Regions from separate parts of the Blautia acetigignens genome, predicted to be linked through region 3. Evidence: riboswitches for the same ligand, from Rfam matches in the RefSeq annotation. Region 3 holds a riboswitch; each other region holds the start of a gene.
What was found. Region 3 has a riboswitch for FMN ahead of ribD (bifunctional diaminohydroxyphosphoribosylaminopyrimidine deaminase/5-amino-6-(5-phosphoribosylamino)uracil reductase RibD). Riboswitches for the same ligand answer to the same signal wherever they lie in the genome.

Region 1 (7,600 bases), on a different contig from region 3:
CGTGATCCCCATCTCTGCCGCATACACCGTCCCCAGTTCAATCTCCGTACTTCCGCAGCACTGCCTGGAAATATATCCGGAACCCTTCACAATCTCCTTCGACCCGAACTCATACGTCATTCCGCCTCTGGTAACGATCGTACCCGTCCAGTAATATTTTCTTGTATTGCTCTTCACAGCTCTCAGAAACCCATCCGATACCGGATACATCCCGCCACCTCCATTTCCCCACGAAAAAAGCACCAGCCAACTCAATGACTGATGCTGTGTTATGTTATTGTTTTTCACTACAACCTGGAATTTTCAAATTAGTCTTTGCAAATAACCTTTGAACCTTCACCATCGATTACAATTCCCTGACGGTTGTTAATTGGGCATAAATTCAAATCCGAAAATTCAGTCATTATTTTCTCAGTAACTTTCTTAAATGGTGCTGTAAGATAATGCGGAAGAACATAGAAATCAATCAAATCAAGCCCTGCATCATCTTCTTGTGAGTAGTCCTCCGGCTTTTCATCCATTTGTTCAATATATTGGATAGTTGGAGCGCATATAATCGCACCTGCCGATTCACCGATCATCAGTTTTCCCTTTTCCAATTCCTTCTTCAATAGCTCATCCGTTCCCGTTTTACGGAGCTGGTCCATAAGGAAGAAAGAATTTCCACCAGTAAAATATATCACATCCGCATCTTCAAAAACAGACTGTATCGTTAAATAAGCCTCCGTTGAAATATCAATTTCAGTTACGGCTGCTCCCAGTTTATTGAATAGCTTTCGAGCCGAGCCGACATAACCGGTATAGCCTTCACGCAGCGAAGCTGTGGGAATAAATGCGACTTTCTTGTTATCAATTTCTTCTTTTATCAAACTTCCTACACTTGAAAAGTGCGAACATAAAAACAGTTTCATCCATATCCTCCTTAATAAATTCCGATTGAGATTTCACCTGTTTTAAGAGATTTAATAACTGTTATATTTTGTTATTAAATTCTCTGTAAACCCTTGAAAACACTGGATTTGTCGCAGGTGAGCTTTCCCTTATTGTTTCCCTTGTGTTATATCGTCCCGCCAGTGTTTACAAACTCTGATAAGGGAAAATACAAGGGCAAGAAAATCATATAAAACAGTATAACACAAAATAAAAGTGACATGGTGAACTGATTGAAATGCTTCTGATTTTTGTAACTGATGATTTATTGATCGATAAGGAGATAAGATACGATGAGAACAATATTTGCAGAATATAATCCACAATGCAACAGTATTGATGTTTATACCAGTGCCGGCTATATGCTTCGCATTGACTGCTGGGAAGCTGAGAAGGACTTAAAAACCACGCCTGGATCAGACTGTGCATTAAATACACTTGCTATTGACGAACCACTGGAATATGCAAGATTATATCTTGATGGAAATTTACAGATGTGGGTTGATGCAGAAGATTCACTTGAACTTTAATATTTCCTGTTAAAAATTGAGTAGGAGGCAGTGACTAACCGCCGTCCTCTCAGTGGACAGCCCCCAATTGGTGAACTGTCCACTTTTTTTAATAATATTCTCGTTCTTCCCACCAGTCGTTCACTTAACATCGGATTCCAATATAAATCACATTCTCAGGCAGTAACAGTACAATAAGATTTATCGGATATTTCAACAAACGCTTATAACAATCCACTGTATATTTTTAAATCTTCATCCTTAAACACATTAAAGATTACCTTTTTTATTCTGCTGTCTTTGTTAAGATACTGCTTTACAGTGTTCGTTGCAATCTCGGCAGCTCGTTGCTGTGGAAAACGGAATACACCTGTAGACAAACAACAGAATGCAATAGATTCCACACCAGTATCAGCTGCAAGCTTTAGGCACTCTGTATAGCAGCTTGCCAACAGGTCTTCATCTTTTTTTGTGACTTTCCATTGTATAATCGGTCCTACCGTATGAAGAATATATTTTGCCGGAAGATTGTAGCCCGATGTTATCTTTGCTTTGCCGGTCTCTTCTTCATGTCCCTGCTCTGTCATAATCTCATGCATTTTCAGACGCAGCTCAATTCCTGCATAAGTATGAATAAAATTATCAATACAGGCATGCATCGGCGAAAAGCATCCAAGCATCTGTGAGTTGCAAGCATTTACGATTGCATCACATTTCAGTGTCGTAATATCACCCTGCCAGATATATAATCTCGAATCGGATCTGACAGGTGCAAGCGCGGCAGCATCTGTGATTCCACGCTCTATATTTCTTTCTGCAAGATACTCATCCTGTATTTTCAAAAAATCATTACTGATTGGTCTTGGCGGTCTGACATTCATAAGTGAGCGAAGCAGATTTTCCTGCCCCTGCTTATCCGTAGGAATGTTCTGGCTGCCAACTCGTATTTCTTCTTTTAAAAGATACTGAATCAGATATTCTCTTCGCTCATCCTGTGTCATAATACTAGCCCCCTTATATCAGTAATTGCCTTTGCCATATCACCGCCAATACCAATTGCACGTTCCCCGAAGCTTTCCGGCACAACTGCTTCGTCCATATTCAGGCGTATCAAACTATAAGACGAGTTCTCCCTCACCATCTTTTCAAAAGGGAAACGTATAATAATCGGCGTATTAAATCCAACTCCAAGTTCCAAAAGAACAACCTTTTTATCTTTATGCTGTTCCAGAAACCCCGCATACCTGTCGGCTGCCTCATGCCACGCTTCATCTTCCACAAAATAATTATCACAACGGAGATTCATAGCCATATTGCCGCCACACACCGGACATTTTGGTACAAGTTCTGATGGAATCAGGCAGTCTCTTCTTGCTTTATCCATTTTACGAAACAGGTCTTTTGCATCGTAAGTCTTTGGATGACAGGCTTTCTGGCACTGGATTTTCCCATAATCTCCCTGTGTTGCAAATATTCTTTTTTCATCGAATCCCGCTTTATAAAACTGATGATCCACATTGGTTGTAAGTACAAAATATTCTTTGTTCTTTACAATATCATAAAGTTCTGTATAAAGCGGCAATGCCGGAGGATCAAAACGGTTCATCAATGCATGTTTTGACCAGTATCCCCACTTTGCCTCCTCAGACGGATATGGATAAAATCCGGCTGCATACATATCTGTCATGTAGTACTCACCGTATTTTTTTATAAATTCTGCAAAATTGTCTGTAAACCTTTTACCACCATATTGGATTCCCGCAGCTGTCGATGCCCCGGCTCCTGCCCCGATTATAACACAGTCTGTATTTCTTATATTCTTTGCTGCCCTGTCAATCTGGTCTTCATATGCATACTTTTGGAATACATAATCCCTTGCCGGAGTACTACATAAAAAGTTTCTCCAGTCAGCATGCCCTTTTCTGATTTTCTTAAAAATCATAATGAACCTCTTTTCTCAATACACTGCTTCGGACAAATTTCTGCACATCTTCCGCAATGCAGACAATGATTCTGGTTGATAGTAACCGGAACTGAAGATATATCAATGCATTTTTGCGGACATACAGAGTAACACAGTTTGCATCCAATACATTCTTTTCCAATAAAATACCCTGTCTGAACTGCCTCGTTTTTTCCAATTGTTATAGTATCCCTCACAATATTTGATGGATTGCTGATATCAAAATACTCTCCCTGTGCCTCATACAGCCGAAACACTTCGATTGCGTCTTTCGTATCTCCCGGATAGATTTTCTTCATATATGGATTTTTTTCAAACATAATATCAAGATTCTTTTTTCCGATGTTCTTTATTTTTCCACGCAGAGACACCGCAATTTTGTCTTTTGTTGCGGATATTGCCACATACTGCTGCTCCATTAACTGGTCATAAAATGTTTTTCCCGTTGCTGTAAGGAAATACACACCTTCTTCATCATAGTACATCATATCTATGATTCTTGTCTGAGGATGTCCATCTGAACCTATCGTTGCAACTGTTGTTGAATGAATTTCATCCACCAGAAGTTCAAGATAATCCATTTTTGTCATTTCCAAGTCTCTCCTTTCAGTATCGGTGTAAGTTTTTTATATATCATCATGGTAATTGCTCCAATTACCATGCCTTTTAAGATATTAAACGGCAATGCATTGAATAGCACAATGTCCAGCTTAGTCTTAATAAATGGCAGAAATTCGCCAAATGATGGACTCAAAGGAACCGGAAACTCTAAAAATGCCAACACATATGATATAGCTGCCAGTAGAGCTGTCATTGTTATCGTCCTTGTAGAAACTAAATTTTTTCTTGTTTTAATAGTTGCTGTATTGTTACTCATAAATCTCCTTTTTGTGAGATATGCCTGAATTTAAAACAGCCCGCAGGACGGGATTTCCTGCGGGACTTGTTTTATCATATCTTCTCTCATCCGGACTTTACCGTCGGTTATGGAATTGCACCATATCAGCTTTTGCTCGCAGACTATACTGCCGGTCAGGAATTACACCTTGCCCCGAAGACTGTAATTTTTTCTGTTAATTATCTTTAAAATTCATAAGGTGGATTTCCAGAGAAATCTGCGATTAAACCATGCGGATTTTCAAGATAGAATACCTCAAAAATAGGATTATCTGCTGTCTGGTACTGTCCCTTAACGATAGGATTGTTCATGCATCCTTCCTTTACACTCTTGTTGTCCTCAAATACTGCTTTGCCATGAAGGCGAATCCATGCGTATTCAGGGGAAGATACTGATACTTCTACTTCAGGATTTGCTAACATATCCTTGTAAACATCCTTTGTGTTGTTAGTACAGAACCAAAGCTTTCCGTCCTGCTCAAAACAGAACATGAATGGACGGCATTTTGCCTTTCCATCTCTTCCGACGGTTGCTAAATACTGAACCGGGTTTTTCTGTAAAAATTCTACTACTTTCTGCATTTTAAATTACCTCCTTGATATGTTGTAACAACGATTATTACATCTTGTAGCTATACAATATCATCCGTTTAATGTAATGTCAATAGTTACATCAAACTTTTTGTAACTTTTTCTGTTACAACTCCTTTTGAAGATTTTACATTGATTATGAAAAACGAAAAGGCTCCGGAAATTGTGATGATATAATCACTCATCCGAAGCCTTCTGTAGGCTACTCTTCCTCTGTATACACTGCAATATCTTTTTTCACATCAGCAAGTGTCATTTCTGAAAGTTTTTCCTCCATTGCCTTCTGTACTTCTAACAGTCTCTTATCAAGAACATGGTGAATATTCTTTCCTACCGGACATTTCTGATTGGGATTCTCATGAAAATGAAACAGTTCTTCATCTGGTGCACATTCCACTGCTTTATACACATCAAGGAATGTAATCTGCTCCAATGGTCTGGTAATTGTCACACCGCCTGTCCCTCTTGCAACTTCAATAAGACCAGCAGCCTTTAATTGTTGCAATATTTTACGAACAATCACCGGATTAGTTCCAATGCTTGCTGCCATAAAATCACTAGTCATCTTCTGATCCGAAAATGTATCTATACAGGCAAACATATGGATTGCCATTGTAAATCTGCTTGAAATCTGCATTATAAACACCTCTCTTTGACAGTAATCATATCAAAAAACAGATGTAATTTCAATGGTTACATTGTTGTTGAAAACTTAATATAAATACAATCAATAGTCTGCTTTAGAAAAAACAGGAAGATACTTTACAAAATCTTCCTGTTTTCTTTTTGTTTTAGTAATATCCTCGTTCCTCCCGCCAGTCTTTCACATAACATCGGATTCCAATATAGACCACATGCACCAGCAGTAACAATACAATGAGGTTTATCGACATGACAGATTTTATCCGTTCACCAAAGTAGATTGCGATAGCTGTACTCATTATTGCCACCATAATGCTGAGTATATCCCAACAATATTTCCGGTAGATTTTTCCAACCTGATATCCAATCCAAACTATAATCAATCCTGTTATTATGAATAAAATTCCTATAACAATAGTTGCAATCAGCCAGTACACAATCCCGGAAATGATGCTGTTTGAAATTACATTACTTAACTGTCCGAAAGAATCTGCACCTATGACAAACTCCCGAAACAAGCTTCCTATTCCTTTTCCTAACGCACCGAAAAAGGTGCTACAGTCGTTAAGGAAAACTGGCGAAAGAATAGCGGTAAACAGCGTTGTCGTTATGCTGTACCATGCCAGCAGAAACAAGATACTTTCATAACCAATCGTCATATTTTTATATTTCTTTTCTAACTGGCTTTTACGGTTATCGCATTTTTCTTTTGCTTTCTGGTAAGCAATACGGTCACATTTTTCACATTTCTCATAAGGCACTTTTTTCTCAACAGCTACCTCTACCGTCTTTTGGTGTGTCTGTGTATAAAGTTTTTCCTGCTCTGCTTTTTCATACTTAAATTTCCATGCCACGACTTCTGCGTCGGCTCTTTTCCTTCTGTTTGTCTCGTTGGTCAATCGCTCCTCTGTTTGCCTTAATCTTGTCCGCAATGCTTCGATATTCTCGGCTCTGTTTTCACTGTTCAATTTCTCGTTCAAGGTCAGCGATTCGCTTAGCTGCCTGTTCAGTTCCTGGATTGTCTGGTCTTTCTGATCCAGTTCGTCCTGCATCTGTTCTGTCATCAGCAAAAGTTCTTCCACCTGCCCGACGTTCTCTGAGTTTCTGCATCCGTTCATCAATTTCCCTCTTAAAATTTAAGTGCTGGTATTATGAAACAGCAATGAAAGATGGTAATGAAGATACGATAAATGCCATGTTACCTGATAAACTTCCAAAAAATATACAGAAACTATATGACAAAGGACATGAATGATTTTTGTTTCTTCTTCAAGCTGGAATCTGTTAATCGGTAATCTTATATCCTGTAGTCTGAAGAACTTCCAATGCTTTTTGATAGTTTTCTTTTTTATCAATACATAGTCTGTGTTGTAGGTCGATACTGCAAAAATTGAAATCCCATTATCAGCTAATATAGTAGCAATTTTAGCCAGTATTCCAATTAAGGAAAAATCCAGTACTCCCTGAATACGAAAAGCTTTCCAACCATCATCACGTTGAATCGTATTTTTGGGAACTTCACTTGTAATGCACACTAACGATTTTTCTTCATCTGTTTTTTCAATAAAGCTATATTCAGAATCTAAATTTACAAGTGAATAATCTTTTACCTGACACACTGTAAAGTCTTGCTCAATCCTTTTTATTTCCATAAACTTATTCATTATCCTTTTTCATGAATTCAATATATTCCTGCCCCCAATTATGCATCGCTTCTATTACCGGATGAAATTTTTTCCCAATTTCTGTCAGCGAATATTCTACCTTAGGCGGAATCGACTCATATTGTTTTCGCTCCACCAGACCATTTTCCACCAATGTCTTTAATTGAACAGATAAAGTCGCATGTGTCATCTTTGGCATAAGACGCAAAAGATCATTGAAACGGATGGGACCATCTTCCAGATAATGCATAATTAAGACAGCCCATTTTCCTGAAATCAAACTCTGTGCTGTCGCATAAGGACATTTCCCAAAACGATCTTCCATTGTCGAATCCGTTTCAAATAATCTTTTCATATCATTACCTCTTATACATCAAATTCATCTTTTAAATCCATCATTCCAC
Region 2 (7,600 bases), on a different contig from region 3:
GGTGGAAAAATGGCAGGTAGAGGCTGCTGTGAAACTGATTGATGAGGGAAACACCATCCCTTTTATTTCTCGATACAGAAAGGAAGCTACCGGAACCTTAAATGACGAGCAGCTTCGTAATCTGAATGAAAGACTGACTTACCTGCGCAATCTGGAAGACAAAAAGAAACAGGTTCTTTCCAGCATTGAGGACCAGGGCAAGCTGACAAAAGAGCTGAAGGAGCAGATCCTTGCCGCCCAGACCCTGGTTGTTGTGGAGGATCTTTACCGCCCATACCGTCCGAAGAGACGTACCCGTGCCACCATTGCCAAGGAAAAAGGCCTTGAGCCACTGGCAAACATCATTATGCTTCAGATGACAAATAAGTCCATCGAGGAAGAAGCAGAGGCTTTTGTATCCGAGGAAAAAGAAGTAGCTTCCGTGGCAGAGGCTATTGCCGGTGCAAAGGATATTATTGCGGAGCATATTTCCGATGAGGCGGATTACAGAATCCATATCCGTGACCTGACCGCAAAGAAGGGAACTATCAGCTCGGTGGCAAAGGATCCTGAGGCACAGTCTGTTTATGAAATGTACTATGACTTCGAGGAGCCGATGAAGAAGCTTGCCGGCCATCGTGTGCTGGCGCTGAACCGCGGTGAGAAAGAGAAATTCCTTACCATCAAAGTTGCAGCTCCAGAAGAAGATATTATCCGTTACCTGGAGAAACAGGTAATCACCCGCGACAACCCGTTTACCACACCGATTCTTAAGGAAGTAACAGAGGACAGCTACAAGCGTCTGATCGCCCCTGCAATTGAACGTGAGATCAGAAGTGACCTGACAGAGAAGGCAGAGGACGGCGCGATCAAAGTCTTCGGCAAAAACTTAGAGCAGCTTCTGATGCAGCCTCCAATCGCTGGACAGACTGTACTTGGCTGGGATCCGGCCTTTCGAACCGGATGTAAGCTGGCAGTTGTAGATCCTACCGGAAAGGTACTGGATACCACTGTTGTTTACCCAACAGCACCTACCAATGAGAAAAAAATCCGTGCTGCTAAGGATACTGTTGAGGGAATGATCAAAAAATATGGCATTTCTCTGATTTCTGTGGGAAATGGCACGGCTTCCAGAGAATCTGAGCAGGTAATCGTGGACATGCTTAAGGAAATCCCGGAGGCAAAAGTTCAGTATGTCATTACAAATGAAGCAGGTGCTTCTGTTTATTCAGCAAGTAAGCTGGCAACAGAAGAATTCCCTAATTTTGATGTGGGACAAAGAAGTGCAGCTTCTATTGCAAGACGTGTGCAGGATCCGCTGGCAGAGCTGGTTAAGATTGATCCCAAATCTATCGGTGTAGGTCAGTATCAGCATGATATGAACCAGAAGAAGCTGGGCGAGGCACTGACCGGAGTGGTAGAAGATTCTGTAAATAAAGTTGGTGTAGACTTAAATACAGCTTCTGCATCCCTTCTTGAATATATTTCCGGCGTTTCCAAAGCTATAGCTAAGAATATTGTTGTTTATCGAGAAGAGAACGGTCGTTTTACTACCCGAAAAGAGCTTCTTAAGGTTGCTAAGCTAGGACCGAAGGCATTTGAGCAGTGTGCAGGCTTCATGCGTATTACAGGCGGAACCAATCCACTTGATGCTACCAGTGTACATCCGGAGAGCTATGAGGCTGCATCCCGTCTTCTTGAGAAGCTGGGATATTCAGCAGAAGATATTGCAGGAGGAAAGCTGGCAGGACTTGGAAGACAGATTAAGGATTACAAGAAACTGGCAGCAGAGCTGGAAATTGGTGAGATTACACTTCGTGATATCGTAAAAGAGCTTGAGAAGCCTGCCCGTGACCCTCGTGACGAGATGCCAAAGCCAATCCTTCGTACTGACGTTCTTGATATCAAGGATCTGAAGGAGGGCATGGTTCTGAAAGGAACTGTCCGTAATGTAATTGATTTTGGTGCCTTTGTGGATATCGGAGTGCATCAGGACGGACTTGTGCATATTTCCCAGATGAGTGAGAAGTTTATTAAACATCCTCTGGAAGCAGTAAGCGTAGGAGACGTTGTGGAAGTACGTGTACTTGGCGTGGATGAGAAAAAGAACCGCATCAGTCTTTCCATGAAAGGTCTGAACAAATAAAATGATACAGAATGTATTAACCGTATATCTGGCTGTTATCAATCTGATTGCCTTTGGCATGTACGGAGCGGACAAGCAGAAGGCAATCCATAAGCAGTGGAGAATTCCGGAAGCCCAGCTGCTTGCCGTGGCGGCTATTGGAGGCTCTGTTGGGGCTATTCTGGGAATGCAGTTTTTTCACCATAAGGCCAGAAAGTGGAAATTTCGTGTGGGTGTGCCGCTGATTCTGGCAGTTCAGCTGATATTGTGGAGAATGGTACAGTAAGCGGTGGATAAACAAGTGGAAGCAGGCCGATGACTGTGGAAAACGTTTGACGATGAGAAGCGGGAGATGATAATTTGGAAGAACAGGTAATTGAAAATGCAGTTCAGGAAACGGTACAGGAAACCGTAGATAAGGTCAATTTCAATATGAGTCAGCTCAAGGCTTACTTTAATGGACACATTCCGGATTTAATCGAGTTCGGGATGAAGGTGGTTTTATCAGTTCTTGCTTTTTATGCAGGAACGAAGCTGATCAAGTGGTTCCTGAAAATAACAAAAAGATCCATGGAAAAGGCTGGCGTAGATAAGGGAGTTGCCCAGTTTATCTGCTCCTTCGGAAAATTCCTGTTATATCTGATTCTGATCTTTAATATTGCTACTTATTTTGGCGTGAAGGAATCTTCAGTTGCGGCTCTTCTTGGAACTGCCGGTGTTACGATTGGTCTTGCTCTTCAGGGAGGACTGGAAAATCTGGCAGGTGGTGTAATGCTGTTACTGTTTAAACCTTTTCAGGTAGGTGATTACATTATTCAGGACCAGTCAGGTGGTACAGAAGGCACAGTGTATAAAATTGAGATGTTTTATACAACCCTTACAACAGTAGATAATAAGCATGTGATCATTCCAAATGGCAGGCTGTCCAACAGTACTATCATTAATGTAACTGCCCAGGCTTTGCGTAAGTTGGAAATTAAAGTAGGGATTTCCTATGATTCCGATATTAAAAAAGCCAAAAAGCTTCTTTATCACATTTTGCAGGAGGATCCCGGCACAAAGTCAGATAAGGAGATGCAGGTGTTTGTAGATGAACTGGGAGACAGCGCAGTGGTCCTGGGGCTTAGGGTCTGGGTCCCTACAGAGAAATACTGGAACATCAAATGGCGCCTGAATGAAAAAATAAAAATAGCATTCGATGCTAACGAAATTGGAATTCCTTATCCCCAGATGGATGTGCATGTGGTGGAGAAAAGAACGGAAGAATAAAAAAATATTTTTACTTCTTCTTGAAATTATTGTTTTTCTATTGTATAATCCACATGAATAAAGAAAATTTCTTCGGGGCAGGGTGATCGAGAACTTGAATATCGAAATTCCCTACCGGCGGTATAGTCCGCGACCCGCTTAGGCGGCTGATTTGGTGAAATTCCAAAACCGACAGTAAAGTCTGGATGAGAGAAGAACGCGCAGAATGATCAGATAAGTTGATATTTATTTGTACGTACTCATTGCCCCGGAAGAAATTCCGGGGCTTTTTGTGTGGATGGAAATAGCTGCTTGCTGCAGTGCTGGAAAAGATCCTAAGATTTTCTATTCGCATACTTGCAGAAATTTTCTTTAAATATTATAATTTAAGGAGTGACGAGTATGAGCGAACAAGTAATCAGAAATGGAAATGTAATGGAACGAAGCCGAACCAGAACCATTGCCCAGGTAGCAATGTTAGGTGCTGTGGCCGGCGTACTTATGAATTTTGAGGTGCCGCTTCCTTTTCTTGCTCCATCCTTTTACCAGCTGGATTTTTCCGAAATTCCGGCACTGATCGGTTCCTTTGCAATGGGACCTGTAGCGGGCATGCTGATCGAGCTGGTGAAGATTCTGGTTCATCTGGTAACCAAAGGAACTATGACAGCAGGTGTTGGAGATGTGGCGAACTTCATCTTTGGCTGCTCTTATGTAATTCCGGCAGGCCTGATCTACCGCTACCAGCATAAGAAAACAAGAACACATGCAGTTGCCGGAATGGCAGTTGGTGTAATTCTTACCACTATCCTTGCATGCTTTATAAATGCATTTGTTCTTCTTCCGGCATACGGAAAGGCATTTGGAATGCCGGTTCAGGCATTTATCGAGATGGGCGCAGCAGTACACAGTGGTGTTACGAACCTTCTTACCTTTGCAATTATGATTCTTGTGCCATTTAACTTATTTAAATACACATTAACCTCAGTGATCGTATTCTTTATTTATAAAAGAATTCGTGTAATCCTTCGCGGTGACTGATGAAAAGAGGTTCCTATGGGAAAAATCAACAGCATTACCAAGCAGACAGATAACCGTTATGTAAACCTTTATAATGTAAAGGCAACCAGTGTACATAACACACCTGTGAATTACTTCGTGGCATCCCGTGCCAGAGATGTGGAGAGCCTGAAGCTTGTAACCCGCAAAAACAAACCAGATGGCGTAATTATTTACAGTATTTACGGAGAAAACCACGACAAGGTGGTATTGATTCGGCAGTATCGCTACACGCTGGGAGATTATATTTATGAATTTCCGGCAGGACTGGTAGAACCAGATGAAAATTATCATGAGGGTGCAGTCCGTGAGATGTACGAGGAAACAGGCTTAAAGCTGGAACCGATTCCGGTAGCAGAGGCCTATCAGAAGCCTTATTTTACCACGGTAGGGATGACAGATGAATCCTGTGCGACTGTGTACGGATATGCCAGCGGTCAGATCAGCTCCAAGGCTCAGGAGGCTACAGAGGAGATTGAAGTTGTTCTTGCGGATAAAGAAGAAGTGAAGCGTATTTTACAGGAGGAGAATGTGGCAATCATGACTGCCTATATGCTGATGCATTTTCTGGAAGATAAGGAGCCATTTGCATTTTTGAATCAAATAAAATGATGATATATTTTAGCATTAGATTGTAAATTACAAAATCCCCGGGAATTTTCAGAAGCTGAACATAATTGGAATGCTTCGTGAAATGAATCCACGGGGATTTTGTTTTCTTATTATGCAATTGAAACGACGCTATTCATAAACCTCCATATCCGGCTGGGCACTGTCTGAACCGTCAGAACCATCTGCTCCGGAGTCAGCACCAGGGGCTACATAATCCCAGTTGTTATCTTCACTTGGCTCATAGCCATCGCCGGGAGTCTCTGTGTAATCCGGAATCGCAGGAGCATCTCCTCCAGAAGTATCCCCTCCAGAAGTATCCCCTCCGGAAGCATCCCCTCCGGAAGTATCTCCGGAGCCATCACCGGTATCCTCAGAAGGATAAGTGATCTGATCACTGCCAGAAGAATCGCCGCTGTTTGCAGGATCTGAGCTGTCACCGGAAGTATCAGGTTCATAGTAATCCTGGCTGTTGTCATAAGAAGTATCATAGTTGCTTTCCTGGTTATAAATAGGAAATTCTGTTTGTTCGGCAGCAGCTTCTGCTTCGGCAGCTGTCTCAGGTGCTTCTACCAAAGTAGTCTTGGCTGTAGGAACCCGGCTCTCCTTTGGAACTACCACGGAAATTCCAAACATAGCCACGCTAAGCAAAATGGCTGTGGAAGCAATGCGAAATTCATCTCTGTATTTCATAAGTATTTTACCTCATAAGTATGTTCAAAACTGTTTTATTCAATCAACGTCCCCATTATAACATATCTGCAGCAAAAAATGTAAAAAAGATATAGAGCATATTTTGGAAATATAATCTAAAACAATTCCTTTTTCAGCGGAAATGGAAGTAGAAATATGGTATACTGAAGTATATTTAAACAGGTTTTATAACAGTGCAATGGCTTTAATAAAAATATAGAAAAGAGGATGGTTATGGGATTACAATATCATGTGAAAAAAATAGAACGAAAAGAGCAGATTGAACATTGTGAAAAGTTCTTTATTAATCAATATATGTGGAACAGCAAACAGAGCCCACTTGTCTACGGATGGATGGGATATGTGGAAGGGGAAGGACTGTTTGTGAAAATGGTTTGCGAAGAAAAAAATCCTCTCAGACGGTATTACAGGCACAATGATCCGGTTTATACAGATAGTGCAATGGAAATTTTTCTTGCTTTCCCAGAGGAAAACCAGGCACTTTCAAATGAATGTATGTATACAAATTTTGAGATCAATGCAAACGGTGCAATGCTTGCCAATTATGGACGCGGGAGAAAAAGCAGATGCTCCATTAGCGAAGAGCAGTTTGCCATGACTGGTGTGAAGGCAGCTGTAGAAGAGAATAAATGGTATCTGGAGGTACTTTTCCCGGAAGAATATCTCAAAGAAATCTGTGATTTTGAAGAAATAAAAAAGGGCAGAAGCTTTTACTGTAATTTCTATAAAATTTCAGAGTCAGAGGAAATTCTGCATTTCGGAAGCTACTCTCCCATTGAAAGTGAGAAACCTGATTTTCACCTGCCGGTCTGCTTCGCAGAGGCAGTGATGGCATAACAACACCATTGGAGGAGTACAAGCAGCCCTGGTTTTGATGTTATGGATTAAGGACAGGAAACTTACAAGTTTGGCTCAAAAACTCAGGATGCAAGACATTTTGACAAGTTCCCGCTTTTCTTCTCGATATTCCCTAGGGGTCACCTGATAGTGCTTTTTGAAGGCTTTGCAAAAATAATCTACATTGTGAAAACCAGTTTCGGCTGAAATGGTGCTGACTTTTTTCTCTGTATGGGAAAGCAGAAGGGCAGCCTGTTTCAGCCGATAGTTTATGAGATAATTAACTGGCGTGATGTGAAGATAGCTCCGAAAAAGATTTAGGGCAGAGCTTTTACTGATCATAGACTGTGCGGCGATCTCATCCAGGGAAAGATTTCTTCTGTAATTTTCGTGAATGAACTGCATCATCAGCTGGAGCCTTGCACGGTTTACAGAGAATTGCCCAGTGACTTCCGATGTAGTGGAAAGGTCTGTATGTTCATATATTTCCAGCCAGAGCTGCTGCATAAGGGCTGAGGTCAGAAGATGGCAGGAAGAACCGGAAGCCTGTGCAGAAATAATTTGCTTCATAAGATCCAGAATTCTGGATTGCCAGGAAATTTCCCTGCGAAAAGTCCAAAAAGGAATATTTGATGAAACGATAGGCTTCACATAGTTTTGGTAGATATAGCTGTCTGTAGCTGCAAGGAAAGAGGGCATGCAGAGAAAGTTTGGGATGACAGCATCCTCAGGAGAGGAAAAACGGTGAAGGAATTTGGAGTTAATAAAAATGCCGCTGTCTGTTGGCAACTCCAGCTGCTTTTCCCCAATCCAGGCAGTTACGGTTTCGGATTGAACATATACAAATTCCAGCTCCGTATGCCAGTGCCAGTCTATACAGTTAAAATCAAACTGGGCTAAATGTTCATAATAGTAGCGAAAGGGATAGTCCTGGCTTCCGTGAGACTGGGTCTCCATTAAATTTTCGTCTGTAACAATTTTGGTATATACGTTGGTTTCTTTCATATCTGGTTTATCCTTTGTTTTACGATA
Region 3 (7,600 bases):
GATGTATCCCGAATAGACCCGGAAACACTGCTTTCTCTGTATTCCATCGTATTCCAGGATGTCACACTGTTTGACAATACGATTCTGGAGAATATCCGAATCGGAAACAAAGACGCCACAGATGAACAGGTCATTGCGGCTGCGAAACTTGCCAATGTGGATGAATTTGCCAAAAAACTGCCGGATGGATGGCATACCAATATCGGAGAAAATGGCTGTGAACTATCCGGCGGAGAGCGCCAGCGTATCTCTATTGCCCGTGCATTTCTGAAAAATGCGCCGATCATTCTTTTGGATGAAGCGACTGCTTCCCTGGATGTGGAAAATGAAACTCTGATACAGACAGCCCTTTCCCGTCTGATCGCAGATAAAACCGTTCTGGTTATCGCCCACAGGATGCGTACCGTAGCCGGAGCAGATAAGATCGTTGTCCTTTCTGATGGTACAGTTGCAGAAGAAGGATCACCAAAGGATCTGGAAGAAAAGAATGGTGTATATGCCCATATGGTAAAACTGCAGACAGAAAGCCAGAACTGGAAACTTGCGTGAAGAAGGAGGAAATGTAATGAACAAGAACCATTGTAAGCAGGAAAATATCCGACTTGGTACCCACGGAGAAGACTATGGAAGCTGGATGTCCAACCCTGTCTTTTACATCATTGGCGGAATCATGGAACAGGTTCATCGAGTCGTTCTTTCTCATCTGGACTATGACGGCGAGGGGAAGATTCTGGAAGTAGGCTGCGGCTCCGGAGCATTGACAATCCGTTCAGCTCTGACATGGCCGAAAGCAAAAGTGATCGGTGTTGATTACTGGGGCGCTGTGTACAATTACAGCAAAGCACTCTGCGAGAAGAATGCTGCCAGTGAGGGCGTGGCTTCCCGCTGTGTATTTCAGCACGGTGATGCGAAGCAGCTGGATTTTCCTGATGAGAGCTTTGATGTAGTTATCAGCAACTATGTCTATCACAATGTTATGGGTGCTGATATGCAGAAACTGCTGCTGGAAAGCCTGCGGGTATTGAAAAAAGGCGGCGTCTTTGCACTCAACGATGATATGAAACCAAAGATGTACGGTGACATGGAAGGTTTTGCGCAGAAACTGCGGGATATGGGGTATGAGGAAGTACGACTCGTTGACACTGCACAGGAAGCTTTTGGCTCCCACCGTTGGGCTGCCATGATGATGCTGGGGTCTTCCCGGCTGCTTGTCGGCAGAAAGTAATGTATCAAAACAGGAGGTTTGGCTATGTCCAAGTTAGGAGTCGTGGAGGATACCCTGTTTGTCCCTATGCTGGGAAGAATTTATGCTGCTGAGCATTGCCCACAAATTTTATATGATAAAAAAGCATTGGAATTGAAAAAGAAGCTGCCTTCAGACTTGATTAAACAGAATATGCAGAACCAGTATACCCTTTTGGCCTCTGCTTCCCGGTCTGCTAATATGGATCGGATTATTCGGTCTTTTCTGGAACGCAGACCGGACGGTGTGATTGTCCAACTGGGCTGTGGTCTGGAGACAACCTATCACCGATGTGATAACGGGAAGACACACTGGTATGCCGTGGATCTGCCTCATGTAATCGAATACCGGCGGGGACTTCTTCCCGAACCAGAGAGGGAATTATATATTTCCGGGGATGCCTTTGCAAAGGATTGGATCAAAAAAGTTCGCAATGATGTACTTGATGCTCCTATTCTCGTTACTGCAGGCGGGTTATTTCATTATTTTGAGGAACATAAGGTCATTGCCCTTCTGCGTATGATTGGGCAATTTGGAAATATGGAAGTTGTTTTTGATACGGTGAACAAAAGAGGAATGACCATGATGAAGAAAAAATATATGAAACAGGTCGGCCATGCCGATGCACAAATGTTCTTTTATGTGGATTCAGCGGAAGAACTGGCAGCAAAGATCGGGGGTAATGTGAAGGTGATTGCGGAGGAACCATACTATCGTTACATCCCTAAAAATGGCTTAAAGCTATCCACAAAGGTCAGTATGACAGTTTCTGATCAATTCAAGATGGTAAAGATGATACATCTAAAACTATAGTGGATATACAATATCAGAGAGAGAGAACTTTATCATTTTTTCGGACGCACTGATGAAACACCATCAAAAGCCGCTTTCTATCACCAGCGTGCAAAATTAAAAGATAATGCACTATGGGAACTTTTGCAAATCTTTAACCAGAAGCTTCAACCAACTCTATACAGAAACCGTTATCGTTTGGTTGCTTGTGACGGTTCTGTTGCTGATGAAGTCGATCCGGAACTTCTGGCAAAAGTATTGGCTAATCCAGAGATGTGGGCATTGCTCAATTCACTGGCGAAAACGATGAAGTAATGAAAAATAGTGAAAAAATAGTGTAATTTTAATAAAAAAACAATTCATAAAACGATATAATATATGGATAAAATGAGGATATTTATTGTGTATATGGATATTCTATCTCCATCAGTAAACTAAGTAAAATAAAAATTCTGCTTTACAAACAACAGATAAAGTATTAAAATAAACAAAAAGATATCTTCAGAGCAGGGTGAGATTCCCTACCGGCGGTAAAGCCCGCGAGCCGAGAGGCATGATCCGGTGAGATTCCGGGGCCGACAGTACAGTCTGGATGGAAGAAGATGATAGTACAGTTGATTTTTTGTATGAATGAATGTAGTATCAGAGCTCTGAGATGGTGATCCATTTCAGAGCTTTTTATATAGGAAAATCAGACATTCATTTATCAATCATATGTAACAGATCAATTCCACCCTGCAGATATTTCTGCAGGCTTTTTTTGTATCTGGTACATCGTTTTCGAAATAACTATACCATTCACTTGTCTGTGAATCCGATTGCACATGTTTAAAAGCCTCGGCGTAGCCCAGGCAAAGAACAGGAATAAGAAAGAAGGAATAGAAATGACGGATCAGGAATATATGCTTCGGGCTATTCAACTGGCCAAAAAAGGAGAAGGCTGGACGAATCCCAATCCTATGGTAGGGGCAGTGATCGTAAAAGACGGAAAGATCATCGGGGAAGGCTATCATAAAAAGTATGGAGAACTTCACGCGGAACGTAATGCAATTGCTTCTCTTACAGAATCAGCAGAAGGTGCGGTGATTTATGTCACGTTGGAGCCTTGCTGTCATCATGGTAAAACACCTCCATGTACGGAAGCGATCATTGAACAGAAGATCAGAAAAGTGGTGATCGGTTCCAGAGATCCGAATCCGAAAGTGGCAGGAAAAGGTGTACAGATGTTAAGGGAAGCCGGTGTAACAGTAGTTGAAGATTTTATGAGAGAAGAATGTGATCAGCTGAACCCGGTGTTTTTCCATTATATTACTACGAAGACCCCTTATGTGGTAATGAAGTATGCCATGACACTGGATGGGAAGATCGCAACGAAAACAGGAGCATCAAAATGGATCACCGGAGAATCTGCACGAAAAGAAGTACAGCATATGCGGCATCAGTACATGGGAATCATGGCTGGTATTGGAACTGTGCTTGCAGATGATCCGATGTTAAACGTCCGGGTAGAAGGCTGGAAAAGTCCTGTCAGGATTGTGTGTGACAGTAAGCTCAGGATCCCGCCGGGCAGTCAGATTGTAAAAAGTGCGGAAAAGTACCGGACGATCGTGGCTTATGCAGAACAGAAAAATGCAAAAGAGAAAATAAAAATATTACATACCATGGGAGTTGAAACCATTTACTGTCCCGACGAAAAGAATCAGATAGACCTTAAGAAGCTGATGGCAGATCTGGGAAACAGAGGCATTGACAGCATCCTCCTGGAGGGAGGAGGTACGTTAAATGACAGTGCACTGCGAGCTGGAATTGTAAAGGAAGTACAGGCTTTTGTGGCACCAAAGCTGTTTGGCGGTGTGGCTGGGAAGACACCGGTAGAGGGTATTGGAGTTGAACTGCCGTCTGAAGCAGTGGAACTGAAATATACAGATATCTGTCAGATCGGTGAGGATATCCGGATAAAATGTCAGGTGTGTGATAAAAAACAGGAGGAATCATGTTTACAGGAATCGTAGAAGAGAAAGGAAAAGTCCGTTATATACAGCTGACAGGGGAATCAGGGATCCTGGCAGTGAAAGCCCGGAAAGTCCTGGAAGGGACAAGGATCGGTGACAGTATCGCTGTGAATGGTGTGTGTCTGACAGTTACGTCGATTCAGCCGGACGGATTTACTGCCGATGTGATGGCAGAGACGATCAGAAGAAGCAGTCTTGGCAGCTGCAAGGCCGGAAGCCAGGTAAACCTGGAACGTGCAATGGCTGCAGACGGCAGGTTCGGGGGACACATAGTAAGCGGCCATATTGATGGGACTGGCGTGATACGTTCCATGCTCCGGGAAGAAAATGCCATCTGGGTATCAATTGAGACATCGCCACAGATTTTGCATCTGATCGTGGAAAAAGGATCCGTCTGTATTGATGGGATCAGCCTGACAGTTGCAAGGGTTGATGAAGCTGGTTTTCAGGTGTCGGTCATTCCACATACAGGAGAAGAAACCACTCTTTTGGAAAAGGTGCCGGGGGATCTGGTTAATCTGGAAAATGATGTGATCGGAAAATACGTAGAAAAACTGCTTGGCATCAGAAAAAACGAAGAAGAGAAAAAAGAATCCGGAATTACGATGGAGTTTCTTGAAGAATTCGGGTTTTAGAACAGGAGGATATACACTATGTCACAAAATTATCAGTACAACACAATTGAAGAAGCACTTAGGGATCTTAAGGAAGGAAAAATAGTTCTGGTCACAGATGATCCGGACAGAGAAAATGAGGGAGATCTGATATGTGCGGCAGAGTTTGCGACCAGGGAAAATATTAATTTCATGGCGACCTATGCAAAGGGTCTTATCTGTACACCGATGAGTGCAGAAATTGCGGCGAGATTGAACTTTCCGCCGATGGTTGCGGAGAACACGGACAATCACAGTACAGCATTTACCGTGGCAGTAGATCACGCAGATACAACCACAGGTATCTCTGCGGAAGAGCGCTCCTATACTATCATGAAGTGTGTGGATGATCAGTCAAAACCGGAGGATTTCAGAAGACCGGGACATGTATTTCCGCTTATTTCCAGAAAAGGCGGGGTTCTGGTACGAAATGGCCATACGGAGGCAACAACAGATCTTTTGAGACTTGCCGGACTGAAGGAATGCGGCGTGTGCTGTGAAGTTATGAAAGAAGATGGAACTATGATGCGTACATCACAGCTATGGGAAATGGCAAAAGAGCATAACCTTACATTTATTACGATCCGTGATCTGCAGGATTATATAAGAATACATGAAAAGCATGTAAAGGAGGAAGCAGCTGCAAACCTCCCAACGCAGTACGGTGATTTTAAAATGTATGGTTATATCAATGACATTACAGGAGAGCATCATCTGGCACTGGTAAAAGGTGATCTGGGAGATGGTGAAGATGTGCTTTGCCGGGTACATTCGGAGTGTCTGACAGGGGATGCATTCGGATCACTCAGATGTGACTGTGGCCTGCAGCTGCAGACAGCGATGCGCCAGGTAGAGGCGGAAGGCAGAGGGATCATTCTGTATATGAGACAGGAAGGCAGAGGAATCGGACTGATCAATAAGATCAAAGCTTATGCGCTTCAGGAACAGGGATACGATACCGTGGAGGCTAATGTGAAGTTAGGGTTTGCACCGGATCTCAGAGAGTACTGGGTTGGGGCACAGATACTGTCAGACCTTGGTGTGAAATCATTAAGATTACTGACAAATAACCCGGATAAAGTTTATGGACTTGGTGAATTTGGGCTGAAGATCAATGAGAGAGTACCTCTGGAGATTCCGGTACAAAAGTATGACCGGAAGTATATGAAGACGAAGCAGGAAAAGATGGGTCATATTTTTAAAGAAATAAATTTATAAAAAAACAGTAAATATCAGGAGGAAGAAAAAATGAGACAGATCAATTTAGTAGAAGGAAAAGTAGTAGCACCGGAGGGAATGAAGGTTGGTATCGTGGCAGCGAGATTCAATGAGATCATTGTGAATAAATTATTGGGAGGGGCAGTCGACGGACTGGTAAGACATGGAGTAGAAGAAGAGAATATTACTGCTGCATGGGTGCCGGGAGCATTTGAGATCCCGCTTACAGCACAGAAAATGGCACAGTCAGGAAAATATGATGCAGTTATCTGCGTGGGAGCTGTCATCCGTGGAGATACTTCACATTATGATCTGGTGTGCAATGAATCTGCCAAGGGGATTGCACAGGTTGAACTTGCAACAGGAATCCCGGTCTTATTCGGAGTGATCACGACTGAGAATATCGAGCAGGCTATTGCGCGTGCAGGAAGCAAAGCAGGAAATAAAGGCTATGACTGTGCATTATCTGCGATCGAAATGGTCAATCTGATGAAGCAGCTCTAAAAGACAGGAAAATAAATGATGACAAAAACGATCATATTCGACTATGATGGAACGATCCATCATACCCTTGGAATCTATGAACCGGCATTTCGTGAAACCTATCAGTGGCTGACAGAACAGAAGGTTGCAGAAGAACGGGAGATAGGCTCGGCGGAAATTGCCGGCTGGCTGGGATTTAACAGTAAGGAGATGTGGAATACATTTTTGCCGGAGCTGGATCAGAGCTATAAAGAGCAGGCAAGCAGGATGGTAGGAGAACTGATGGTCAGACAGATCAGGAAGCATAAGGCAGTGTGGTATCCGGGAGCAGAGGAGATGCTTACAGCTTTGAAGAACCGGGGATATCATCTTGTGATCTTAAGTAACTGTAAGGCTTCATATCGTGAGGCGCACTGGAAGGAATTTGGGATGGAACGATGGTTCGATCATTTTTATGACTGTGAATCGTATGGATTCCGTCCAAAGACAGAAATTGTGCAGGAAATTATCCGGGAATATACAGGCCCTTATCTGGTGGTCGGAGACAGGAGGCAGGATCTGGAATGTGCCAGAGCTTGCAAAAGCCCTTTTATAGGATGCCTGTATGGATATGGTGAGAAAGGGGAACTGAATGGGGCTGATTATTATGCAGAACATATAGAGGATATACTGCAGATGGTGATATGATTTTTGCAATATAAAAATCTGAAGGAAAAAAGTTAAAAATAAGTACTTCTGTAAAATAAAAGGATATAGAAAATTTGCAACAACTTGTTGCAAATTCTGAGGCGGGGATGATTTTAGGATAGTCATAGTGATAGAGGTAATCCACTTTTCTAACCCCATCTGTACAGTAAAGTTCTCAAGTCCAGTTGTACAAAGCGCTACTGCACGGGGAACCAGATGGAATGCATCTCCACTTCCTAAAAGAACTGCCATAATTCCAAACATGGTAAACTGTCGGTTTCCTTTGCCTTTGCGGATCATTTATAGATTTTACTGTGGAAGATTTTGCATAAAGTGTTTTCCGTGCTTGTGTGTACCATTATCTGATATCAAAGCAGTACAGGGTGATTCCGGCCATGCACAGGTCAATATGATTACGGATGCGTACTCTCATATTCCGGATGATGACCAAAGGAAAAATGCAGAGCTTTTTAAAGAAGCATTTTATGAGAAAAAGAATCTGAATCCAGAGA
Region 4 (7,600 bases), on a different contig from region 3:
CAGTTTCTCATTTTCCAGGCCCAGCCATTCCACTGGAAAACTGCATTTATAGTTCAGGGAATACTCTTTTTTCTGCGGCTGAATGCAGTATCCACCTCTGTTTGAGGGGAAAATCACAAAAGCAATTTCCGTCTCAGACAGCCGTTTCTGGCAGGGAACAAACTCAGGTAAAGCCAGAATTTTCGACTCTTCTTTTCCTTTTTTCCCGGAAAGAATTGCCTTCTCATGGGCTTCCAGAAGTTCCTCCACCCTCTTATCTGCACGCTCATTTCCACGATACCGCTCGAACTTATTTTCCAGAATCATCCCGGCTACACTTACGGCCTGGAAGAAGGCTTCATCGTTTCCGCCCTGTGCGTCCCACGCCGGATTAAAGTTGCCGATCAATGTGGCAAGCTCATTTTTCTCCCCTGTATTGTCGTTGTTATCAAGGGGCTGCACAAAGGACTGGTCGAACTTTTCCGCCAGTTCCTGACCAAGAATTTTCTCTCCAAGAGCCTCCCAGAGAAGTCCAAATGCCGCATAAGGCACTCCGTTTTCCCGGACGCGGCTGTCCTTCTGGTGATGGTCATACTGCCCCCGCCCAATGTCAAAAACAATGCCGTCGAAGTCTTCCGGAACCTTATTTCCTCTGGAAATGTTGATTTCCGGATTCAGGTACAGCAGCAATGCGGCTGAAAATACGTCGTCTGCGTGGAATTTTCCACTGTGGGTGAATGCAGACGCATTGTTTTTCTTTATCTGTTCTGATAAACTGCTCATAAATTTTTTTACCGTTCTTTCTATATTCATATGTACTTAAAGCATTGTAACACAGGCCTTTGGCAAAATAAATGCTGTTGAAGATATTTTTCCCCTGCAAAAAACGCCCTCCTGTTTTGAATACTGAAAAAGTTTATCAACAAGGTATTTTCTATACCGTATTCCTGGAATGAGTGTTATACTACTCGTTAGGCTATACTAACCTTTGTAACCAAACTTACTGCGGACACCTGCCTGCACAGTATGTCCGTTCCTGTAACCATTCAAAAAAGGAGGGTTCCTCGTGCCTTTAAACTTAACAGATTTTAATCACTTTTACATCATTAATAAAGTATGCGGACTGGAAAAACAGCGCCATTATCTGGAAGCGCTTGGACGAAAAGAATTCCAGATTTATTTCCAGCCAAAGATCAGCGGAAAGAGCCAGAAAATTGCCAGTGCCGAGGTGCTGATTCGCTGGAAACGTGCAGATGGGGAGCTGTGGTTCCCGGATAGTTTCCTTCCGATTCTGGAAGAAACAGGGGAAATCGAGGCTCTGGATTACTATGTTTATGAGGCGGCTTTCCAGTGGCTTGCAAACAGAAGAAGCGCAGGACTGAAACTGCTGCCGCTGTCTTTAAATGTCTCTCCGGTTCATTTCCGGAAGATCCATACCTTTACGAAAAAGGTTTTGCAGCTGATCCAGAAATACGAAATTCCGTCTGAATATCTGGTTTTTGAGATTACGGAAACTACTTATATTCACAACATTGAGGCAGTTAACAGCATGATTCGGTTCTTCCATGAGCAGAATATCCGCATCTCTATGGATGACTTCGGCTCTGGCTATTCTTCTCTGAATACACTGAAGGATATCCTGTTTGACGAGGTAAAAATCGACAAGCGTTTCCTCTCTGATGACCTTACTGAGAAAGGCAAAATCGTACTTCAGGAAATCTTCCACCTGCTGAAACGCACCAACAAATTTATCGTCTGCGAGGGCGTAGAAACCAAAGAAATGGTGGATTTCCTTATTCAGGAAGGCTGCGATGAACTGCAGGGGTATTATTATTACAAGCCTATGGAGATGGGGAAATTTGAGGAATTGATTGCATAAGACATCGGGCACCTGAAAATCAGGCGCCCCTTTTTTATATCAAATATTGCATTACTCTATACAGATTTATCCATAAATTATTATTTCTCTTATAAATTTCGGGATATTCTTCTGTGCTTAACGGGCATTCTCCGGCTCCGGTTTCGATGGTTATAGCGGGGATTTTCAGTTTCAGAACAAAATAGTCGCTGCAGCCTGCGGTGGCTGCGGCATCCTGGATGGTAGAATGGAGAGGATAGCCAATTATGGTGGATGCATAGTTGGCAAGAGCCAGTTCTTTTTGGCGGAGATTTCCGCGACAGCCGTAGTCCCAATAAATGAGATTTCCGGAAGAATGATAGGAAATACAGCAGGCAAACTTGTATTTGCTGGCAGTGTGAAGAATGGCCTGGGTTTCCGGTTCGCTGGCTGGGGATGGGCCTTTATAGCCTTCTTCGCATGGAGCAGGTGCGCCTATGTAGGACGCCCAGCCTATATCGAAGTTTCGGTTTAGGTCTACGCCGCGGGCGTTAGCTTTCCACCTCTGGATAAAATTATTTGCTTCCTGCCTGCTTGCTGCACACTTTTTTACGATAGGATTTGCCAGTGCTGCATTCATATTTTGGCATAATGTGACGCCGTCGGGGTTTACCATGGGGATGATATGAAAGCATATGTCTTGGATGTTATTTAGAGCTCTATGAATATACTTTTTATCTCTGGAAAATGTATGAATTCCATATACATCTTGAGATGAAGCGTATCGCTTACAGGATTGATTTTCCAAATATTTTCCAGTTTTTTGCCGCAAATAATCATTTATTTGGTTCATCATCAGAATTGTATTCATATATTCCCTGGCATGCATGGAAGCCTGAATCAGAATATGAAATCTGCTTTCTATATTTCCCAGAATTACTTCTGTAATGTCTCTTCCTTCTACACTTTTCCCAGCAGAATGCAGCTGCAAAAAAGCAGGATACTCCGCCTGCAAAGCGGCAAGATCCTGCTGCATTTCTTCATATGTATAGTACGGTATTCCCGGAGTAGAAACTGCTTTCTGATAATATTTCATGAGCGACTCCTGCAAAACATACTTCCCTTGCTAATATATTAGCGGCTACATAGTCACAATCTCTCAATATCTCCCTCTATACAAATCGCCTGGTTCTGTAATTCCGTTTGGCAGGCGGCATCTCTGTAATTGATACATGCATAAACAGCCTTCGGATTGCCTGCGGTCATCTGCCAGAAAGGATATTTGATAATGCCGGGAGTGTTATAACCCACACCAAGCTCGAGGAAAAGAACCTTCATTCTCTGGTGTCTGCGGATGAAATCATCATATCTGGAGGCAGCTTTGTGCCATCCATCATCTTCCACAAAGGTACTGTCCGCACGTAAATTCATGGTCATTGGAGCGCCGCATTTTGGACAATGAGGTACTAATTCTGACGGAACTGTCATTTTCAGTGCAGCGCGTTGCGGAGCAAGTAATGTGCCGTCTGCTGCCACAGTATAGCCCTGTGCTTCTACCATTTTCTCCACAATTTTCCGGTTATCATATGTCTCATGATGGCATGGTCTGCTGCACTGCCAGAGACCATAATCTCCCTGTGTATAGAACATTCTATGTTTATCAAAACCAGCTTTCTGGAAACAGTGATCCACATTGGTTGTAAGCACGAAATAGTCCTTCTCCTGTACCAGTCTCAAAAGATTCTCGTACACTGGCTTCGGCGCATTCATATATCGGTTAATATAAATATATCTGCTCCAGTACCCCCAATATTCCTCCAAAGAATCAAATGGATAAAATCCGCCTGAGTACATATCCTCAAATCCATATTTTCCCGCAAAATCTCCAAAATATTTCGAAAATCGTTCCCCTGTATATACAAACCCTGCTGAAGTAGAAAGCCCGGCTCCTGCACCAATCACAACCGCATCCGCTTCTTCAATCGCCTCTTTCAGCTGCTGGATCTTCGCCATCCTTCTTCTGTAAAACAACTGATTTTTTTCTTTAAATAGAATATTCTTTTCTTCCATTTCTGCCCTCAAATATTCGTCCTGGATCTGCAAAAATCTGGGATTTATTTTCTTCGGCACTCGAACATTCATCAGCCCGCGCAAAAGCAGTTTCTGATCTTCCCGCTCTCTTGGAATGGACATTGTTCCATAATTTTCATTCTCCCGCTCATTTAAAAGCTCTTAAATCAGGAAAATTCGTCTCTCATTTTGGTTCATACCTGCCACTATCCAGTCCTTTCTCCGATTATTGTCCTCTCTTCATAATTGCCTGAGCAGGACAAGTTTCCACACATCTTCCACAGTGAAGACAATGATTCTGATCGATTTCCACCGGAATTTTACTAATATCAATACATTTCTGTGGACAGACGGAATAACATAGTTTGCAGCCAATACAGCCGTCATTGTCAGCATTCTCACCTGAAGCATTATCTTATTTTTTTCTTTAAAATTATTATCTTTATTTACATTCTCAATTTTTATAATTTCTGTATTCATTGTTATCTCCTTTCATCCGGACTTTACCGTCGGTTACGGGATTTCGCCGTATCAGCCATATGGCGCGCAGACTATACTGCCGGTCAGGAATTTCACCTTGTCCTGAAGAACTATTTGTATCATCACAATGGAAAAACATAATGAATCAACATCCCAGTCCACAGCTCCCAATCTCCCAGCCTGCCCCGTGGAGACTACCCTCACTCTCATCAGCGATAAATGGAAGGTGCTCATCCTCCGCGATCTGCTTACTGGCACCAAGCGGTTCGGTGAGCTGCGCAAATCCATCGGCACGGTATCTCAGAAGGTTCTCACCTCACAGCTTCGCCAGATGAAAGAATCCGGACTTCTCACCCGCAAGGTTTACGCCGAAGTGCCGCCAAGAGTAGAATACACCCTGACCGAGCTTGGCTACAGCCTGAAGCCCATCATGGATGCAATGTGGGCCTGGGGAGAAAATTATAAGAAGCAGTATTCCTAAATTTATTCCATAATCAAAGAAAGAAATAAATCAAATTACTTTTCACGCATAAAAAACCCGGAACTTTGACAAAGAATTAAAGTTCCGGATTTTATCCTTATAATCTGAATTGTTCTCCGGAAATGTCCCTGCATTCCACATAGAATGTTAGAGACATTTCCAGTCATCAAATTCCAATTCTAATATTTTCTCTGTAAATCATTTACCATCTTGGACCAGGGCCAAATGGGCCGCCAGGACCTCTGTGTCCGCCAGGGCCAGGACCAAATGGACCGCCAGGGCCGTGATGATGGTGATACGGGCCAAAGCCTCTGTAGCGACGCGGTCTGCAAATTGCCATGAGAATTAAAACGATTATAATAAGTGTTAACATAATTTTTTCCTCCATTTTTTCTATCTAATCAATAATTTAGCTTGCCATTCAAAATTTTAATACTGCTTCAGTCTCCTGAGAATCTGCTCCACCTGTGCAATCGCGTCATCGACCTGACGCTTTGCATCATTGATTTTCGACTGTACCAGCCAGTCGGCAACCACGCCGTCCCAGAAGAAATCGGCAAAGGTAAGAAAACCGCCGCAGTCAATTGACAAATCCGTATTGATCGTCACGTCCCTAAGCTCTTTCTGGAACTTCTTCAGATCATACTTGGCATTTTCCATCAGGTGGGAAGCGTTATCCATTTTGGAATGCTTGATCAGGTTTGTAATAAATCCGCCTCCAAACAAATCCACAATTCCCCAGTTCCCAGCTTTCTGAAGTTCTTCCCTTGCTGCCCTCAGACTGCACAATGCGTTTTCACCAGCCTGTATCGCTTCACTCATTTCTTTCTGTAAATTGTAACCTTCCATTTCATTTCCCTCTTCTTTCGTGTTATACTAAATCCAGACCGGAAAGCCAGTTTAAAAAGCTTTCCGTAATCTTTAACAGATGTTGTATTGAACTTTATGGGATGATTATAGTGTTTTTGCCTGGGAAAATACACCGCATTTATTGCGGAATAACCCCAATTATTCCGCAGACGCTGCGTAATATGAATTTCAACGCAGCACAAAAAACCAAACGCATCCGAAATGTTCGTAATACAGCAGGGAAAGGAAAAATCCATGGGAAGAAAATCCACCAGAGAAAATAAAACCATTTACCAGCAATTGCGTGAGGAAGACAACCTCCCCCGGGAAAAAGCCTCTGAACTTCTCGCATTTATTTCCGAGGACCGCTTAGAGCGCATCGAAAATGAGAAGGTACAGCCTGCCCCCGAGGACGTGATCCGCATGTCCCAGGTTTACAATGCCCCGGAGCTTTGCAACTACTACTGCTCACATGAATGTCCGATCGGTATGAAATACGTTCCTTCTATAGAGATGACCGAGCTTCCGGCAATCATTCTGGAAACCGTTGCCTCCTTAAATGCTGTTTACCCGCTCACCAACCGCCTTATCGAAATTTCCAGAGATGGAAAGATCTCCGAGGACGAGATTCCTGATTTTTCCAATATCCAGGAAAATCTGGAAAAAGTTTCCCGTGCTATTGAAGCACTGCAGCTGTGGGTAGAGAAGGAAGTATCCGCCAACCAGAATTAGACTTCATATGCACCTGTTTTCCTCCTTGACTTGTTTAAATCAATAGTTTAAAATGTTTAAATATAAACATGAGCAAACCATACAGCTCCACCCGTAAGCAATTTTCACCAACCACATTTTCCCCGGAAAGGCAGGTATCCCTATGAAAGTAAAAATGGTCGATGTCGCCAGACATCTTGGCATTTCCAAAGCCACCGTCTCCCTCGCAGTCAACGGCAAACCCGGCGTAAACGAACAGACCCGCCAGAAGGTTTTGGAATGCATAAAAGAACTGGAAAACAACGGCGGCGTGCTCCCGGAAAACTCCTCCTTCCAGAGTCCCGACGCACCGCACCGTCTGATCAAGGTGCTCATCATCAACCACCGCAAACAGGTTGTCTGCGACCCGGAGCTGGATTTGTGGACCGAAGTTCTGCGCACCTTTGACACAGAAGCAAGAAACCGCGGCTACCTCTACGGCCTTTCCTATATCAATGAAACCGAATACGAAACCAACGCCGTCATTGCAGAATGCAATACCGAACTTGTTGCCGGCGTGATTGTTTTTGCCACGGAAATGCAGCCTGCTGACTATCCCATTCTGGAAAAAATCAACAAGCCCATTGTCCTTTACGACTACGAAGCCCCCGACGGCAAATACAACAGCGTCTGCATCGACAATGAAAGCGCGGTGAAAAACAGCCTGAACCTTCTGTACCAGGCAGGTGCATCCGATATCAAATACCTGTGCACCGGCAAAAGCATCTACAATTTCCAGAAACGGCGTGATGCTTTCCGCAACACCATGATCGGCAACGACCACATGCCCGCCAAAAGCGATATCATAGAGCTTGGCCACAACATTCCCACAATTACCGAAAATATGCTCACCTGGCTGGAGCACAATCCCCTCCCGGAAGGATTTCTTTTTGAAAACTACCAGATTTCCATTGGCGTCACCACTGCCCTTCGCAAACGTGGAATTAAATTTCCAGACCGCGTAAAAGCCATTGGCATTGACGAGATTCCGGATTACATCCTTTCCGGTGCCAAGCTGACTCAGGTCAGAATCCCTCATGCTGAGCGCGCTGCCATGGCCATGGACCTGCTGGACAAAGAAATCCATCAGCAGTGGACTACCCGGGTCAAAATCTACGCACAGCCAGATATTCTGCTGAGACAAAGCCTGTAAA

Region 1: linked by a shared signal. The riboswitch ahead of OCV70_RS17230 (hypothetical protein) and the one ahead of ribD (bifunctional diaminohydroxyphosphoribosylaminopyrimidine deaminase/5-amino-6-(5-phosphoribosylamino)uracil reductase RibD) in region 3 are both predicted to bind FMN.
Region 2: linked by a shared signal. The riboswitch ahead of OCV70_RS02450 (ECF transporter S component) and the one ahead of ribD (bifunctional diaminohydroxyphosphoribosylaminopyrimidine deaminase/5-amino-6-(5-phosphoribosylamino)uracil reductase RibD) in region 3 are both predicted to bind FMN.
Region 4: linked by a shared signal. The riboswitch ahead of OCV70_RS19980 (4Fe-4S binding protein) and the one ahead of ribD (bifunctional diaminohydroxyphosphoribosylaminopyrimidine deaminase/5-amino-6-(5-phosphoribosylamino)uracil reductase RibD) in region 3 are both predicted to bind FMN.

The regions. Positions count from the first base shown of each region.
Region 1 covers NZ_JAOQJM010000021.1:29,064-36,663, forward strand. The annotation lists gene OCV70_RS17200 (hypothetical protein) at 1-210, opposite strand, end outside; gene OCV70_RS17205 (Type 1 glutamine amidotransferase-like domain-containing protein) at 309-911, opposite strand; gene OCV70_RS17210 (DUF6061 family protein) at 1,224-1,460, shown strand; gene OCV70_RS17215 (protein-ADP-ribose hydrolase) at 1,664-2,440, opposite strand; gene OCV70_RS17220 (SIR2 family NAD-dependent protein deacylase) at 2,437-3,381, opposite strand; gene OCV70_RS17225 (4Fe-4S binding protein) at 3,378-3,992, opposite strand; gene OCV70_RS17230 (hypothetical protein) at 3,989-4,279, opposite strand; FMN riboswitch at 4,354-4,465, opposite strand; gene OCV70_RS17235 (pyridoxamine 5'-phosphate oxidase family protein) at 4,486-4,881, opposite strand; gene OCV70_RS17240 (Rrf2 family transcriptional regulator) at 5,093-5,527, opposite strand; gene OCV70_RS17245 (DUF6040 family protein) at 5,682-6,650, opposite strand; partial or broken gene OCV70_RS17255 (ACT domain-containing protein) at 6,817-7,184, opposite strand; gene OCV70_RS17260 (winged helix-turn-helix transcriptional regulator) at 7,189-7,551, opposite strand; gene OCV70_RS17265 (pyridoxamine 5'-phosphate oxidase family protein) at 7,563-7,600, opposite strand, start outside.
Region 2 covers NZ_JAOQJM010000001.1:536,294-543,893, reverse strand. The annotation lists gene OCV70_RS02465 (Tex family protein) at 1-2,125, shown strand, start outside; gene OCV70_RS02460 (DUF1294 domain-containing protein) at 2,127-2,390, shown strand; gene OCV70_RS02455 (mechanosensitive ion channel family protein) at 2,465-3,373, shown strand; FMN riboswitch at 3,438-3,574, shown strand; gene OCV70_RS02450 (ECF transporter S component) at 3,755-4,390, shown strand; gene OCV70_RS02445 (NUDIX hydrolase) at 4,406-5,020, shown strand; gene OCV70_RS02440 (hypothetical protein) at 5,150-5,710, opposite strand; gene OCV70_RS02435 (carbohydrate-binding family 9-like protein) at 5,945-6,568, shown strand; gene OCV70_RS02430 (helix-turn-helix domain-containing protein) at 6,644-7,573, opposite strand.
Region 3 covers NZ_JAOQJM010000019.1:6,745-14,344, reverse strand. The annotation lists gene OCV70_RS16540 (ABC transporter ATP-binding protein) at 1-549, shown strand, start outside; gene OCV70_RS16535 (class I SAM-dependent methyltransferase) at 566-1,225, shown strand; gene OCV70_RS16530 (class I SAM-dependent methyltransferase) at 1,250-2,056, shown strand; FMN riboswitch at 2,529-2,643, shown strand; gene ribD (bifunctional diaminohydroxyphosphoribosylaminopyrimidine deaminase/5-amino-6-(5-phosphoribosylamino)uracil reductase RibD) at 2,920-4,047, shown strand; gene ribE (riboflavin synthase) at 4,029-4,682, shown strand; gene OCV70_RS16515 (bifunctional 3,4-dihydroxy-2-butanone-4-phosphate synthase/GTP cyclohydrolase II) at 4,701-5,918, shown strand; gene ribH (6,7-dimethyl-8-ribityllumazine synthase) at 5,949-6,422, shown strand; gene OCV70_RS16505 (HAD family hydrolase) at 6,438-7,088, shown strand; partial or broken gene OCV70_RS19925 (hypothetical protein) at 7,206-7,388, opposite strand; gene OCV70_RS16500 (hypothetical protein) at 7,435-7,600, shown strand, end outside.
Region 4 covers NZ_JAOQJM010000026.1:18,404-26,003, reverse strand. The annotation lists gene OCV70_RS17995 (MYG1 family protein) at 1-762, opposite strand, end outside; gene OCV70_RS17990 (EAL domain-containing protein) at 1,046-1,858, shown strand; gene OCV70_RS17985 (M14 family zinc carboxypeptidase) at 1,893-2,912, opposite strand; gene OCV70_RS17980 (SIR2 family NAD-dependent protein deacylase) at 2,966-3,829, opposite strand; gene OCV70_RS19980 (4Fe-4S binding protein) at 4,113-4,262, opposite strand; FMN riboswitch at 4,367-4,480, opposite strand; gene OCV70_RS17970 (winged helix-turn-helix transcriptional regulator) at 4,494-4,847, shown strand; gene OCV70_RS17965 (hypothetical protein) at 5,050-5,220, opposite strand; gene OCV70_RS17960 (hypothetical protein) at 5,277-5,696, opposite strand; gene OCV70_RS17955 (helix-turn-helix transcriptional regulator) at 5,952-6,428, shown strand; gene OCV70_RS17950 (LacI family DNA-binding transcriptional regulator) at 6,571-7,599, shown strand.